One region of the Streptomyces sp. NPDC029466 genome, then DNA from elsewhere that is predicted to be linked to it. Evidence: riboswitches for the same ligand, from Rfam matches in the RefSeq annotation. Region 1 holds a riboswitch; each other region holds the start of a gene.
What was found. Region 1 has a riboswitch for cobalamin ahead of cobN (cobaltochelatase subunit CobN). Riboswitches for the same ligand answer to the same signal wherever they lie in the genome.
Positions count from the first base shown of each region.

Region 2: linked by a shared signal. The riboswitch ahead of ACZ4XD_RS17005 (cobalamin biosynthesis protein) and the one ahead of cobN (cobaltochelatase subunit CobN) in region 1 are both predicted to bind cobalamin.
Region 3: linked by a shared signal. The riboswitch ahead of ACZ4XD_RS00595 (prenyltransferase/squalene oxidase repeat-containing protein) and the one ahead of cobN (cobaltochelatase subunit CobN) in region 1 are both predicted to bind cobalamin.
Region 4: linked by a shared signal. The riboswitch ahead of nicT (Nickel transporter NicT) and the one ahead of cobN (cobaltochelatase subunit CobN) in region 1 are both predicted to bind cobalamin.

Region 1 is NZ_JBVHZH010000004.1:125,330-128,893, forward strand. It holds gene ACZ4XD_RS05785 (precorrin-8X methylmutase) at 1-123, opposite strand, end outside; gene ACZ4XD_RS05790 (cobalamin biosynthesis protein CobG) at 217-1,938, opposite strand; cobalamin riboswitch at 2,100-2,232, shown strand; gene cobN (cobaltochelatase subunit CobN) at 2,269-3,564, shown strand, end outside.
Region 2 is NZ_JBVHZH010000020.1:9,008-12,571, reverse strand. It holds gene ACZ4XD_RS17010 (cobyric acid synthase) at 1-729, opposite strand, end outside; gene ACZ4XD_RS17005 (cobalamin biosynthesis protein) at 812-1,870, opposite strand; cobalamin riboswitch at 2,024-2,173, opposite strand; gene ACZ4XD_RS17000 (effector-associated constant component EACC1) at 2,377-2,814, shown strand; gene ACZ4XD_RS16995 (caspase family protein) at 2,820-3,564, shown strand, end outside.
Region 3 is NZ_JBVHZH010000001.1:136,160-139,723, reverse strand. It holds gene ACZ4XD_RS00605 (CbiQ family ECF transporter T component) at 1-224, opposite strand, end outside; gene ACZ4XD_RS00600 (SCO2322 family protein) at 221-922, opposite strand; gene ACZ4XD_RS00595 (prenyltransferase/squalene oxidase repeat-containing protein) at 922-2,229, opposite strand; cobalamin riboswitch at 2,453-2,574, opposite strand; gene ACZ4XD_RS00590 (MBL fold metallo-hydrolase) at 2,848-3,564, opposite strand, start outside.
Region 4 is NZ_JBVHZH010000001.1:173,534-177,097, forward strand. It holds gene ACZ4XD_RS00760 (MarR family winged helix-turn-helix transcriptional regulator) at 1-128, shown strand, start outside; gene ACZ4XD_RS00765 (alpha/beta fold hydrolase) at 125-973, shown strand; cobalamin riboswitch at 1,106-1,352, shown strand; partial or broken gene nicT (Nickel transporter NicT) at 1,363-2,521, shown strand; gene ACZ4XD_RS00775 (VOC family protein) at 2,701-3,201, opposite strand; gene ACZ4XD_RS00780 (enoyl-CoA hydratase/isomerase family protein) at 3,536-3,564, opposite strand, start outside.

The DNA.
Region 1 (3,564 bases):
CGCCTCGGCGCGGATGGTGGCGAAGGACTGGCGATAGATCGCCGCACCGTCCTTCTCGTAGTCGAACGCGGTCACTGTGGCCTCGGGTTTGTCGGGTACGGGACGGTTCTGGCGGTGGGACATGGCGCTGTGGTTCGGGGGTGGTTCATGAGGTGGGGGAGGGCGCTGTGGGTCGGGCGGTTCCGGGGGTGGGGCACGGGCCTCTGGAGCGGCGCTTCATGAGGTGGAGCAGGGGGCAGCGGGGGGTGCCGCCGGGGCGGGTGGGGTCTTCGGCCGGACGACCGAGACCCGGTAGCCGTCCGCCGTCGCCAGCACATCGACCCAGGCGCCGTGCGGGTGCCCACAGCGCCGCTCACATCCGGACCAGTACACGGGGAGGTGGTGGCGGGGGGCCGAGTTGTCCGCCCCTGCCTCCGGCCCCGGCCCCGGCCCCGGTCCCGGTCCCCGCTCCGGCTTCGGCCCCGCCTCCGGTCCGGGCCCCGGCTCCGCCTCGGGTCCCGGTCCCGGCTCCGCTTTGCCAGGGAGGCGGATGGGGTCGGGGCAGGTGCCGGTGCCGGTGCCGGAGCCGGAGCCGGATGCCGATACGGGGACGGGGGTGCCCGCCGTGACCGCGGCCGTGGCGTCGGCCCGTACATCGGTAAGGGACTTGGCGCAGCCGGGGCGGCCGGTGCAGGCCCCGATGCGGTGCCAGGGGGAGTCCGGGTCGGTGATCAGCCCGGCGGTGGCCAGCTCACGCAGACGGGCGGTCGCCGCGTCGGCGGACAGCCCCGGGATGACGATGCCGCGCCAGGGAGTGAGCCGGAGAACGCCGTCCCCGTCCGCCGCGGCGACGGCGACCAGCAGCCGCCACTGCGCGACGGACAGCCGCCCCAGCGGCGCGAGAACCGAGAGCGCGTGCGCTCCGTCGCCGCCCTCGATGATGCCGGGGGCGGAGGAGTCGGCGTAGGGGGTGCGGGCGCGGTGCGGCGCGGGGGCCGCGTACGGAGCGGAGGTCGCGTATGGCGCGGAGGCGGAGTACGGCGGGGAGCTGGGCGCGGCAGGCTCGTTGGTGCCGGGCACCTCAGCCACCTGCGCCGCAGCAGCCACGTCGGCCGCCCCGACCACGTCCGCCGCCGCAGCCACAAGCACACACTCAACCCCCGCCCCCCGCAGCCGCTCCGCGACCGCCCGGGCCGTCAGGCCATGGCCGGCGGGGAGTTCACGGACCCGCCAGGCGCCGCTGCCGCTCGCCTCGGCGGCGGAGAGGAATGCCTCGGCGGCGGTGAGGGCGGCGCGTGGGGCGTCCGGGCCGGCGATCCGCAGGGCCGCCGGGTAGTCGCCGACCCGCAGCAGGGCACTGGCTCCGGGGCGGGCCGGATGTCCGGTTTCGGACTGGTGCCCGTGGTCCGTCGGTGCCTCGGTCCCGGCCGGTTCTGCGACCAAGCTCACATCGCCGCCGAGCGCCGCCACATCGCCCCGGCCGTCGTCCAGGACGAAGAGGAAGCGGCCCGACAGCGCGGTCGCGGACTCGCTCGTGCAGAGCAGTCCGTCCAGCTCACGGGCCCACAACCGCACGTCAGAAGGGGTGTGCCGGTCCAGTCCGGCCAGGGGGGAGGCGAGGATGTTGCGGATGCGTTCGTGGCGCTCGGAGGGCAGCAGACCGGCGTCGCGCAGCAGGGCGGCGAGCCGGCTGCCGCAGTCGTCCGGGAGGCCGCGGAGTTCCGCGTTGCCGCGGGAGGTGAGGGAGAGATGGCCGTCCCCGAGCCGGTCCGCGGCATCAGCCAGTGCCTCGGCCTGACGAACCGTCAAGTCTCCGGCGGGCAGTCGCACTCGGGCGAGGTGTCCGTCGGCGGCGGAGTGCAGCCGCAGCGCTCCCGGGCAGGCGTCACCGCGGTCCCGTATGGGCGGCTCGGACCCGGGGGGCCGTGTCGAGGGGGAGGGCGGCATGGCCGCGAGCATACCCACGGAGGTGGGTGGCCCATCCGGGCCGGATCCGGCCAAGCTCGCGGCCCGATGCGCGTACGGAGGCGCCCGCCCCCGTCCCGATACGGCAGGTCCGGAGGCCCGCTTACCTCGCTCGGCCGCAGCCCTTACTATGCAGGTCGGTGGGTCGGACGGCCCGCCGACGCCAGCGACGGCGCAGGGCCTTACGGCCCCAGGGAGGAAGCCCGGTGTGAATCCGGCGCGGTCCCGCCACTGTGAACCCGGCAGCTGCCGGGTGAGCCAGGAACTCCCGCCGTCCATACGACCACCCGGGGCGCGGATACCCCGAGGAAGGCCTGCGCTCGCATGCTTCTGCTGCTGTCGACCTCCGACACCGACCTGCTCAGCGCCCGGGCGGCCACGGGTCCCGTGCCGTATCGGCTCGCCAACCCCGCCCGCCTCGACGTCGCCGAACTCCCCGCGCTGCTGGAGGGCACCGACCTCGTCGTCGTACGTCTCCTCGGCGGTATCCGCGCCTGGGAGGAGGGCCTGGAGGTGCTGCTCGCCGAGGACCAGCACCGGCCGGTCGTCGTGCTCACCGGTGAACAGGCCCCCGACGCCCAGCTCATGGAGCAGTCCACGGTCCCGGTCGGCATCGCGGCCGAGGCGCACGCCTATCTCGCGCACGGCGGCCCGGCCAACCTCGACCAGCTCGCCCGCTTCCTCTCCGACACGGTGCTGCTGACCGGCCATGGCTTCGAGCCGCCGGAGCCCGCCCCGTCCTGGGGCCCGCTGGACTGGGAAGGGCGCAACCAGACCGGCCCGCTGGTCGCCGTGCTCTACTACCGCGCCCACCACATGAGCGGCAACACCGCTTTCGTACGGACCCTGTGCGAGCAGATCGAGGAGGCCGGCGGGCGCGCCCGGCCGCTGTTCGTGGCCTCCCTGCGCGCCCCCGAGCCGGAGCTGATCGAGGCGCTGGGGAGCGCCGACGCCCTGGTCACCACGGTCCTCGCGGCGGGCGGCAGCAAGCCCGCCGAGGCCTCCGCGGGCGGCGACGACGAGTCCTGGGACGCGGGCGCGCTGGCCGCCCTGGACGTGCCGATCCTTCAGGCGCTGTGCCTGACCGGGCCGCGCAGCGCCTGGGAGGAGAACGACGAGGGGCTCTCGCCGCTGGACGCCGCCTCGCAGATCGCGGTCCCCGAGTTCGACGGCCGGCTGATCACCGTCCCGTTCTCCTTCAAGGAGGTCGACGAGGACGGACTGCCGGTCTACGTCGCCGACCCCGAGCGCGCCGCCCGGGTCGCCGGGATCGCCGTCCGGCACGCCCGGCTGCGCCACATCCCGGCCGCGGAGAAGCGCCTCGCGCTGGTGCTGTCCGCCTACCCGACCAAGCACTCCCGCATCGGCAACGCGGTCGGGCTGGACACCCCGGCCAGTGCCGTGGCCCTGCTGCGCCGCCTCCGGGCGGACGGCTACGACTTCGGTGACGAGACCGCCGAGCCGGTCCCGGGCCTGGAGTCCGGCGACGGTGACGAGCTGATCTACGCCCTCATCGAGGCCGGCGGCCACGACCAGGAGTGGCTCACCGAGGAACAGCTCGCCCGTAACCCGGTCCGCATTCCGGCCGCCGACTACAAGCGCTGGTACGCCACGCTGCCG
Region 2 (3,564 bases), on a different contig from region 1:
CAGCGTCTGCCGCCCGGTCAGGCCGCGCAGCATCTCCAGCCCCGGCTCCAGCAGCGTCACATCACCCCGGAACTTGTTGACCAGATACCCGGCGACCAGCGCCTGGTCCTCCTTGGACAGCAGCGCGGTGGTGCCGAAGAACGAGGCGAACACCCCGCCGCGGTCGATGTCACCGACCACGACCGCCGGGATACGGGCGGCCCGTGCGAGGCCCATGTTCACGATGTCGGTACGCCGCAGATTGATCTCGGCGGGACTGCCGGCGCCCTCACAGATCACCGCGTCATGGGTACGCCGCAGCTCCTGGAGGCAGTCGGTCACCGTGCCGAGCAACTGCTCCCGGCGGCCCGCGTACTGCGCCTTCCCCTGGGACGTCCCCCCGAAGTACCCGCGGGCGCTGAGCTCGCCCACCGGCTTCCCCAGCAGCACCACCTGGCTGCTGCGGTCACTGCCCGGCTTGAGCAGGACCGGGTTCATCAGCGCGGTGGGCTCCACCCGCGCCGCGGCGGCCTGCATCGCCTGGGCCCGTCCGATCTCCGCGCCCTCGCGCGTGACGAACGAATTCAGCGACATGTTCTGTGCCTTGAAGGGCGCCACCCGGACGCCCTGCCGGACCAGCCAGCGGCAGATCCCCGCCGTCACCACGCTCTTACCGGCGTCGGACGTCGTACCGGCCACCAACAGGCCACCGCCGACCGCCCCGCCGGCTGCCTTCAACCGCCCGTTCACCGGGTCCTCCTCCTGGACTTCGGGTCACTACACCCGCCCACCCCCCGAAGGGGGGTGGGCGGCGGGGAAAAAACGGACGGCCTCATACCGGGCCCGCCTTACGCCCGCATACCCATCCCGCCGTACGCCCGCGCCCCCCGGCCCCACGAGCGACCGCCCCACGGGCCACCGCCGCCCGCGCCACGCCGACCGCGGCCCGCGCGGCCACCGTCGTCACCAGTGCCAGCGCGCTCACCCGGCGGGAGAGCCGCACCGCCCGTTCGATGTCCGGCACCGCCACCTGCGGCGCCGCGCCGTTGAGCACCGGACGGTGTTCCACCCGCCCGCCGTACGCCAGCGTGCCGCCCAGCCGTACGCCCAGCGCACCCGCGAACGACGCCTCCACCGGGCCCGCGTTGGGGCTCGGATGCGCCCCGCCGTCCGCCCGCCAGGCCCGCAGCGCACCGCGCCGGTCGGGGCCCGCGAGTACGGTCAGCGCGGCGGTCAGCCGGGAGCCGGGCCAGCCGGCGAGATCGTCGAGCCGGGCCGCGGCCCAGCCGAAACGGCGGTAGCGCGGCGACTTGTGCCCCACCATCGCGTCCAGGGTGTTCACCGCGCGGAACGCCACCAGACCGGGCACCCCGCCCAGCGCGCCCCACACCAGGGCACCCACCACCGCGTCGGAGGTGTTCTCGGCGACCGACTCCACCACCGCACGGGCCATCTGCGGCCCGTCCAGCGCCTGCGGATCGCGCCCGCACAGATGCGGCAGCCGCTCCCGTGCCACGTCCAGGTCACCCGCCGTCAGCGCCCCGCCGACGGCCCGCGCCTCCCGGCCGAGCGAGGTGCCGCCCAGCACGGCCCAGACCGTCGCCGCGGTCAGCGCGACCCCGGCGCCACCACGGAGCGACAGCAAAGAAGCGGGAGCAGTGCCCCGCACAGCGCGCTCCAACAGCGCCGCACCGGCAGCGGCTCCGCCCGCACACAGCACGGCATGAGCCGCCCCGTAACCGCGGTGGTCGCGCCACAGCCGGCGTTCGACGGCACCCGCGGCCCGGCCGAACGCGGCCACCGGATGGCCGCGCCGCGGATCCGCCGCGATCAGGTCGCCGAGAAAGCCGAGGGCCGCGCCGTACACATATCCCGCGTGTTCGCCGCGCATCGGGTCAGACCGCCGTGCGAAGGCGTCCGTGCTGTCCCGCCCGGCCCCGAAGGAGCCCTGCGGCGGTGGGCAGTGGCGATCTCAAGGGGCGGCCGGGCATGGCGGTATGTCCTCACTCAGGGTCCGCGCCCTGGCTCGACGTGACGGCGACCAGAGTCTCCTGGCTCCCGGATCGGCGTGTCCTCCGGCCTTCCAGTCCCGCGTACGTCATCCGACGCATGCGAGGCGGACCGTGGCCTTCGCTGGAGGAACGCTCCCCGGTGACAGTGGCGGGACCGCGCCGGATTCGCACCGGACTTCCTCTGCTGTCGCCGATTGGCTCCGGCAGTCCACCACGCCCCGCGAACGCCGTCAACTCACCCTTGACCTGCGACGCTGCCCTGTGGCAGGCGCTGTGGCGCACGCCACAGCGTGGCTGAGGGGTCACGGACGGTTGCCCGCGCACCTGATCCCGCGTCACTATCTGGTGCACGGCGGCGAAGGGGCCGCCGGAAGGGGGCCGGGGGATGCCGCAGCGCGCTGACCGTCATGAGATCCGTATCAGGATCACGGGCACCAACAATCCTGACCAGGACGTCGAGGACCTCAAGGCGTGGCTGGAGCGCGAGCCCTGGCTGAACCGGCGGTCGCACGACTGGGAGCTGCGGCCGGCGGAGGAGCGCGACGACGGACCCGGCGACATGGCCATCGGCGTCGACGACCTGATCCTCGTCGTCGTCGGCGCGGTCGCCGCCGAGATCACCAAGGGCCTGAGCATCGCCCTGCGCGAGTGGCTGCGCCGCCGCAGGGAGGAACGCGACACCGGCGAACGGCCCGCCGTGGCGGTCGGCGGCGGGGACGGCGAGCTGCGCGCGCTGGGCGAAGCGGGACCGGGCGCCGCGGCTCCTGAACGCCCCGATCCCGGCAGCCCGGCGAACGGGGGCGGCAGCACCGCCGGGGACTGAGCCGGATGTCCGAATACGACGCACGGGGCAAGGTCAACCGGGCCCTGCTGATCTGTGTCGACGACTACCGCCACCTGCGGCCGCTGCCCGCGGTGCGGGACAACCCCGGGGAACTCGAACGCGTCCTGCTCGCCCCCGGCACCGACCTCTTCACCAAGGGCGAGGTCGTCATCTGCCGGCCCCAGGAGCCCTGGGAGGTCGAACAGGCCCTGGACGCCGTCACCCAGGAGGCCCGCGGGCTGCTGCTGGTGTACTTCTCCGGCCACGGCCGGGTGGGCCCGGACGGCGGCAATCTCCAGCTCATGGTCGGTGCCTCGGAACGGCGGCACAAAACCGTCTCCTGGCAGGACACGGTGCTGTCCTACCTGGACAACGCGCGGGCCGACCGGATCGTGATCGTCCTGGAGTGCTGTTACGCCGGCAACGCCGGGGAGGCCTTCCACGCCTGCCGCACCCCCACCTCGCTGCTGATGGCCGCACAGCCCAACCGCCGGATCTTCAGCGGCGAGGAGCCCACCGGCGGCAGTGTCTTCACCCGCGCCCTGCGGCAGATCCTGGAACAGGGCATCCCCGGCAAGCGGTTCGTCACCTTCGAGGACCTCGTCCGCGAGCTGCGGGACCAACTGGCCGGCGAGCGGACCCCGATGGGCGACGTCTGGGAGCCCCGCTCGGCCAAGCAGAACACCGTCGACGACGTCATCCTGTCCTTCGCCACCCCCGGCGTCCGGCCGCCCACCCCGCTGCGGATCC
Region 3 (3,564 bases), on a different contig from region 1:
CGGATGACGATCACCACCAGCCCGAGTTTGACGAACGCGCCGTACGAACGGGCCCATGGCGCATCCGTACGACGTGCCGCGACGACATACCCGGCCACGCCCACCAGCAGCCCCAGCAGCAGCGGATCGGTGGTGCGGGAGGCCGCGGTGGCCAGGCCCAGCGCCCACAGCCACCAGGCGCCGGCGTGCAGCGCGGTGGTACGGGTCGCCTGCGGTGCGCTCATCCGCGTCGGCGGCGTGCCTGCCACACCGCTGCCGCACCCAGCGCGACAACGGCCGCGGCCCCGCCCAGCAGTCCGGCGGACGGCCCCCCGTCGCCACTTCCACCACCCCCGTCGGCACGGTCCTCCGCCACCCCCGCGGACGACGCAGCCGAGGCCGCGGAACCCTTGGCTCCGCCCTTCGCTCCGTCCTTCGACCCGTTCACCGCCTCCGCGCAACCCGCCTTCGGGTAGCCGGCGATGGCACACAGCAAGGCGTTGGCGTGATAGCGCAGCGGCCGGGTGACCGCCGCCAGCGCCTCGCCCGCCGAGGCGTCCTCCGGCACCTGCGCACACTCCGACCTGGCCGCCGGCGGCCGCTCGCCGGCGGGCGCGTCCGCCGCGGTGCCGAAGTCCAGCACGATGCCGATCCGCTTGCGGCCGTCCTTGGCGGGGGTGTCGCGGCAGATCGCGTCGAAGTCGGCGGCCGGGCGCGGCTTACCGGCCCCGGCGGAGTCGGCGCCGACGGTGAAGCGGAAGCCCTCGACCGCGCCGTCGGCCGGCCGCTGACTGGCCGGCCCTTCGGTGGCATACGCCCAGGAGCTGCCCTTGCCGTCCCAGAACGACCAGTAGCGGTACTCCTGCGCCTGCGCGGGCCCGGCTGCCAGGCCGGTGACCGTACCGGCCAGCAGTAGGGCGCCGGCGATCCTGGTCCGCCGCATCAGAGCTGATTCTTCTTACGGCTGCTCAGCAGGAACCCGATACCGGCGCCGATGGCGAGACCGACACCGATGACCCACCACACCCCGATGCCGCCGCCGTCCGTGGCGTCGTCGGCGTCCCCGGTGTCCTTCTTCGCCGCGGCGGCCGGCTCGGGGCCGGTGGCGTTGAGCGCGGCCACCAGGTCGGTGCCGCCGAAGGAACGCGGGTCGGTGCCGGTGGCGTGCGCGGCCAGCACCAACTGGGCGTAGGCGGCGGGCCCGTTCTGCTTGGCCCAGCCCGTGGCGTTCTTCTCCAGCCACTTCAGCGGCTTTGCGGCAGCGGCACCGTGCCCGCCGGCCGCCAGCGCCACCACGGCGTCGGCGGTGTTGCCGACATCGGGCTGCTTCTCGGCGCCCGGCATCGCGGAGAGCAGATGCTGCCCGTTCTTGTCGAGCTGCGCGACGAGGTAGGCGTCACCGCCCGCCGCGGCCCGCTCCGGATCGTCCTTCTTCTCGTCCCCGCCGTCCTTGCAGTTCAGCGGCTTGACCGGGGCGTCCGCCCGCTGATCCGCGGGCTCGACGACAAAGCCCTTGCCGAGCGCTCCGGTCGCGGCGGCCGCGGTGGCGTCGGCGTTCGGGGCGGCGCCCTTGAGCTGGAAGGTGAACGCGCCGCGCTCGCCCTCCTTCGCGTCACAGCCCAGTTGGAAGGTGAGCAGCCCGTCGTACGGGGTCTTGCCGCCCTTCTTCGACGTCACCGACCGCGGCTTCTCGCCCGCCGCCGCGAGCGCGCCGATGACCACGGACGTGGAGTTGGCGTCGCTGGCCGAACCGGGCATCGAGCTCCAGCCGCCGTCGTCGTTCTGCACCGATTTCAGCCAGCCCACGGCCTTCTGCACGGTGGCGCCGTGCCCGCCGAGCGCGGCCAGCGCCTGCACCGCGGCGGCCGTCTGGTTGGTGTCCCGCATGGTCTTGGCGTCACAGGGCTTGCCGGGCTCGGCGCGGAAGGCGGTGAACGCGCCGTCGGCGCACTGCTGCCCGACCAGCCAGCGCACGCCGGACGCGGCCGGCCGCACCCCCACCGTGTCCTGCGCCAGCAGCGCGAGCGACTGCCGCCACACCCCGTCGTACTGCGGGTCCTTGGTGCCGTACAGGCCGTCCGGCAGCTTCTTGGGGGCCGCGGACGGGGCGGCGTCGTCGGCGTACGCGGCGGGGGCAGCGGCCGCGCCCAGCACCGCCGCGGCCGCCAGCGCCGTGGCGGCGCGGCGCGCCAGGAAGGCGACGGGGTGCGTCAGGGGGGCCTGGTGAGCCATGGAAGCCATGGGGGCCATCGGGTCGGTGCCTCTCGGGTCGGGTCGCGGCGATGTACGCAGCCGTGCTCGGCCGACCGCCCGCGCGGCGATCCCCTTGGATCGCGGACGCGGCGGCACCGGGCTCAGCTCCGTATACCTCGACGGTGCCGCGCACCGGCCGTCCCTGTGGCGGACGGTTCCGGCGGCGGGAGCCTTGGTCGTGCCCCCTCGGGTGCTCCGGCTCGTACGGCCTTCCCGCCGGGCCAGCCGGCGCGGTACGGACGGGCCGTCCTCACGGTTGCGGGTCAGCGCCGGATTTCCACCGGCTTCCCCCGATCGGGTACGGATGAAGTTGTCCCGCACACCTTAACCGGCACCCGGCATGCGCTCGCTCGCGCGTACGAGCCGACGGAATCCGGCACGAGCGGGGCGGAGCGGCGCGCGAGCCGCGCAGGGGGCGGGTCCCTGGGGCCGCGTACGGGGGGACGGGTGGCGGGCACGGCGGGACGGTCGGGCGGCTGGGCACGAGCAGGGCGGGATCCAGGCACGAGCGGGGAGGGGGCCACCGGCCGGTCCCGACCCTGACCCCGGGTACACAGCAGTCAAGAAGCTGCACGAACCAGGACAGAGGCAACGCGGGAGGCCCGCCCCGCCCCCTCACACCGCCTGATATCGCACCGGATCCGACCCTGGCACCCACTCCGCCCGCCCCTGTTTCACCAGCCGGCGCAGATGGGCCTCGGCCTCCGAGACGGCGATGTTGCGGGACCCGTAAGGGATCTGCTCCCACGGGCGGTTCCACTCCATGGCCATGGCGAGCTGCCAGACGGTGCGGGGTTCCTGGAGCAGGGATCTGAGCTGGGTCAGCCGCTCTTCGTGGTGGGCGATGAGTGTGCGCACCCGGCCGCCGGCGTCGGTGAAGGCGTGCTGATGGGCGGGCAGTACCTCGGCGGGGTCGAGCCGGCCGACGCGTTCGAGCGAGTCGAGGTAGTCGCCCAAGGGGTCGGCGTTCTCCCCCGGGCCCTCCATGCCGTGCGGGCCGGGCGGGCTCCCCTCGTCGTCCGGAGCCTCGTACAGGCCGATGTGCGGGGTGATGCCGGGCAGGAGGTGGTCGCCGGAGAACAGCCGGCCGAAGCCGGGCGTGCGTGCCGAGGGGTGCTCCTCCTCCAGATGGAGGCACACATGGCCGGGGGTGTGGCCGGGTGTCCAGATGGCGCGAACCCGGCGCCCCGGCAGATCGAGCAGTTCGCCGGGGTCGATGCCGCGGTCCGGCAGCGCGGCCCGCCGGCCGGGCAGCTTCCGGCCGCCTCCTGTGGCGCGGGCCTTCCGCAGGGGCGCCAGATGGTCGTCCGGTGCGCCCGCCGCCGTGAGCTT
Region 4 (3,564 bases), on a different contig from region 1:
GGGACAGTCATGGCAGCGCAGGCAGTAACGGCACGAACAGCAGTAACCGTAGTAACGGCAGCTCTGAAGGCCACGACGACAGACCCGCCCCGCCCCCTCTCATGCACAAAGGACGGTCAGGAGAATGACGCAGAGAATCACCGCCTGGTCCGAGATCGACAACGGCCTCGTGCCGGTCGACGAGGGCGAGCTGTTCTACGAGACGGCCGGCTCGGGCCCCGCGGTGGTGCTGCTGCACGGCGGCATGCTCGACCAGCACATGTGGGACGAGCAGTTCACCTGGCTGGTCAACTCCGGGCTGCGCGCGATCCGTTACGACGCCCGCGGCCATGGCCTGTCCTCCACCGTGACCGGCGACTTCGCCCACCACGACGACCTGTGTGCCCTGCTGGACGCACTCGACGTCCCCAGCGCCGTCCTCGTCGGCCTTTCCCACGGCGCGCGGGTCGCGCTGGACACCGCCCTCGCCCACCCCGGCCGGGTGACGGCCCTCGCGCTCGCCTCCCCGGGAATCAGCGGCCGGGCCTTCACCGACCCCTTCGTCCTGGCGCACATCAAGGAGCAGGTGGCCGCGATCGGCGCACCGGACGGCGCGGAGCGGTATGTCGAACACTTCCTGCGGATATGGGTGGACGGGCCGCATCGCGAGCCGTCCGCGGTGCACCCGGGATTCCGTGAACGGATGCGCGCCTCGGCCGCGGCCAATGTGGAGGTCCATGCCGACGGAATGGGCGCCGGAATGCCCCTCGAAGTCGGCGCCGCCGACCGCCTCGGCGAGGTCCGGGTGCCGACGGTCGTGTTCGACGGCGACCTCGACAGCCGCGACATCTCCGCCAACGCCCATGCGATAGCCCTGGCCGTCCCGGGCGCCCGAAGGGTCCGGATACCGGGTGCGGCCCACATGGTCAACCTGGAGAACACCCCGCTCTTCGACCACGAACTGCACGCTTTCCTCTCGTCGCTGGACTACTGACTCCCGTCGTCCCTGGACAACTGACTCCCGCGACCGGCCCACCGCAACCGGCCCCCGGTGACGGGTCCACCGCGGGCCGTGCCCCGCGGACGGCGGAAAACCCCCACACACCTCGCGCCGCGGGGCCGGCGGCTAGAGTGGCCGGGCCGTGGTGTTCGGGAAGCCGGTGACGGACCTTGTGGTCCCAGCCCGGAGCGGCCCTCGCCACTGTGATCGGGGAGTTTCCACCCCTTCCGCGGGCGCCTGGCGCGCCCGCGGCGCCACTGACCGCAGCCCGCGGCCGGGAAGGCGGGGGCGGACGCGGGCACCCTCCCCCAAGCTCTAAAGGAGCAGGGTGGTACCCCCAAGCCAGGAGACCGGCCACGGCATCTCACGAACTGATCCACGAGGTGCTGGAGCGTGACCGCCCGGATGGCCCTGTCCACCGATACCCCGAACTCCCCTGCCCCCGCCACGTTCCGCTGGCGCCGGCAGGACACCGTCCGTACCGCGGGCCTGATGGCCGTCATAGCCGGGCTGCATGTCGTGGCCTTCGGCGTGCTCTTCCTGCTCGTGGTCCCGAACCACTACTCCGTCGGAAGCCAGGTCTTCGGCGTCGGGCTCGGCATCACCGCGTACACCCTCGGTATGCGGCATGCCTTCGACGCCGACCACATCGCCGCGATCGACAACACCACCCGCAAGCTGATGGCCGACGGCAAGCGGCCGGTGTCGGTCGGCTTCTGGTTCGCCCTCGGCCACTCCAGCGTGGTCGTGGTGATGGCGGCCCTCGTGGCCGGTGGTGCCCAGCTCGCCGGCACGCTGCTCAACGACGAGTCCCGTACGCACCAGATCCTGGGCACCGTCGGCACCACGGTCTCGGGCACGTTCCTCTACCTCATCGCCGCTCTCAACCTCATCGCGCTGGCCGGGATCTGGCGGGTCTTCCGCGGGATGCGCGACGGCCGGTACGACGAGGCCGAGCTGGAGCAGCGCCTCGACGCGCGCGGCTTCATGAACCGTTTCCTGGGGCGGTTCACCCGCTCCATCTCCCGCCCGGGTCAGATGTTCCCGCTCGGCTTCCTCTTCGGGCTCGGCTTCGACACCGCGACCGAGGTGACCCTGATGGTGATGGCGGGCAGCGGCGCGGCGGCGGGCCTGCCCTGGTACGCGGTCCTGTGTCTGCCGCTGCTGTTCGCCGCCGGGATGAGCCTGTTCGACACCCTGGACGGCACCTTCATGAACTTCGCCTACCAGTGGGCGTTCGCCAACCCGGTGCGCAAGGTCTACTACAACCTCGCCATCACCGGCCTGTCGATCGCCGTCGCCTTCTTCATCGGCACCATCGAGCTGGTGACCGTGCTGCACGACAAGCTCGGCCTCAACGACGCGGTGACCGGCTGGATTTCCGGCCTCGACCTCGACAATGTCGGCTTCATCATCGTCGGCCTGTTCGTGGTCGTGTGGGCCGCGGCGCTGGCGTACTGGCGACTGGCCGGCGTCGAAAAGCGCTGGGCGGAGCGGGCCGGGCGAGCCGAGACGGCGGAGCAGACCGCGCCGGGAACCTGAGGAAAGGCGGCCCGGCGCCTGCTCGCGCGCCACCGGCCGCCCCCTCCCTGGCACCCGAGCCGCTCCCGGCCCCTCGGGGCCCCTGCCGGGCCCGCGCCCGCAGGCGGCCGAGCCGATCCGGAGCGCTCAACTGCCCGAGCTTCTCCCAGCCCCCTCACCCGCCCGGCTCGGTCCCGCCCTCAGGTCGCCGAGCCCGCAGCGGCGCCCGTCTCCCGGTCCGGCCCCCACTGCTCCAGGGCTGCGGCCAGATCGAGGGGCAGCAGCCGGTCCGGCTGGTCCGGGCCAGGCCAGTCCTCCCGCGGGACCCGCCACATCACCTCGAACTCGTTGCCGTCCGGGTCCTTGGCGTACAGCGACTTGGCGACGAGGTGATCGGTCGATCCCACCAGGGCACCGCGCTCGTCGAGCCGGGTGCGGGCCTCGACGAGTTCGCGGAGCGTGCCGACCTCCCAGGCCAGGTGGTACAGCCCGACCCGTCCGGCCTCGGGCCCCGGCGCGTCCGGCGCCACCGCGAACAGCCCCAGATCGTGATCATTGAGCGAGCCGGGAGCGCTGAGAAACGCGGCCCGCCCCGGTATCTCGACATCCACCGTCAGCCCGAGGGCCTCGGTGTAGAACGCCACCGACCGTGTCACATCGCGGACGTTGAGCACCGCGTGGTTCAGACGTCGTACGGACATGGAACCTGGTCTCCGATCTCCCGGCCGCGACACCGCCGTGGCGCCGCCGCCCTCCCCTGCTTCTGCTCTACCTCGCACACCCCGCCCCTGCCCAGGGCCTGCCGGCCGGTATCCGGCCGGCAGACGTCCCGTCCATGGCGCACTCCGAGTGCGCACGGGGCACGGCAGCCATCTCCGGGGCTCGGGTCCGGCCCCGCGAGGTCGCGTACAAGTACTTGAAACTTCAAGCCACTGCTTCCGACGATACACAGCACCCGCACGGCGAACAACAGCGCCTGCGGCGGACCTGAGGCCCTCACCTCCCGTCCGCCGCACGTGCTCCCTGCTCAGGGCGCTAGGGGGGATCCGGTGCGGCTGTCGCGG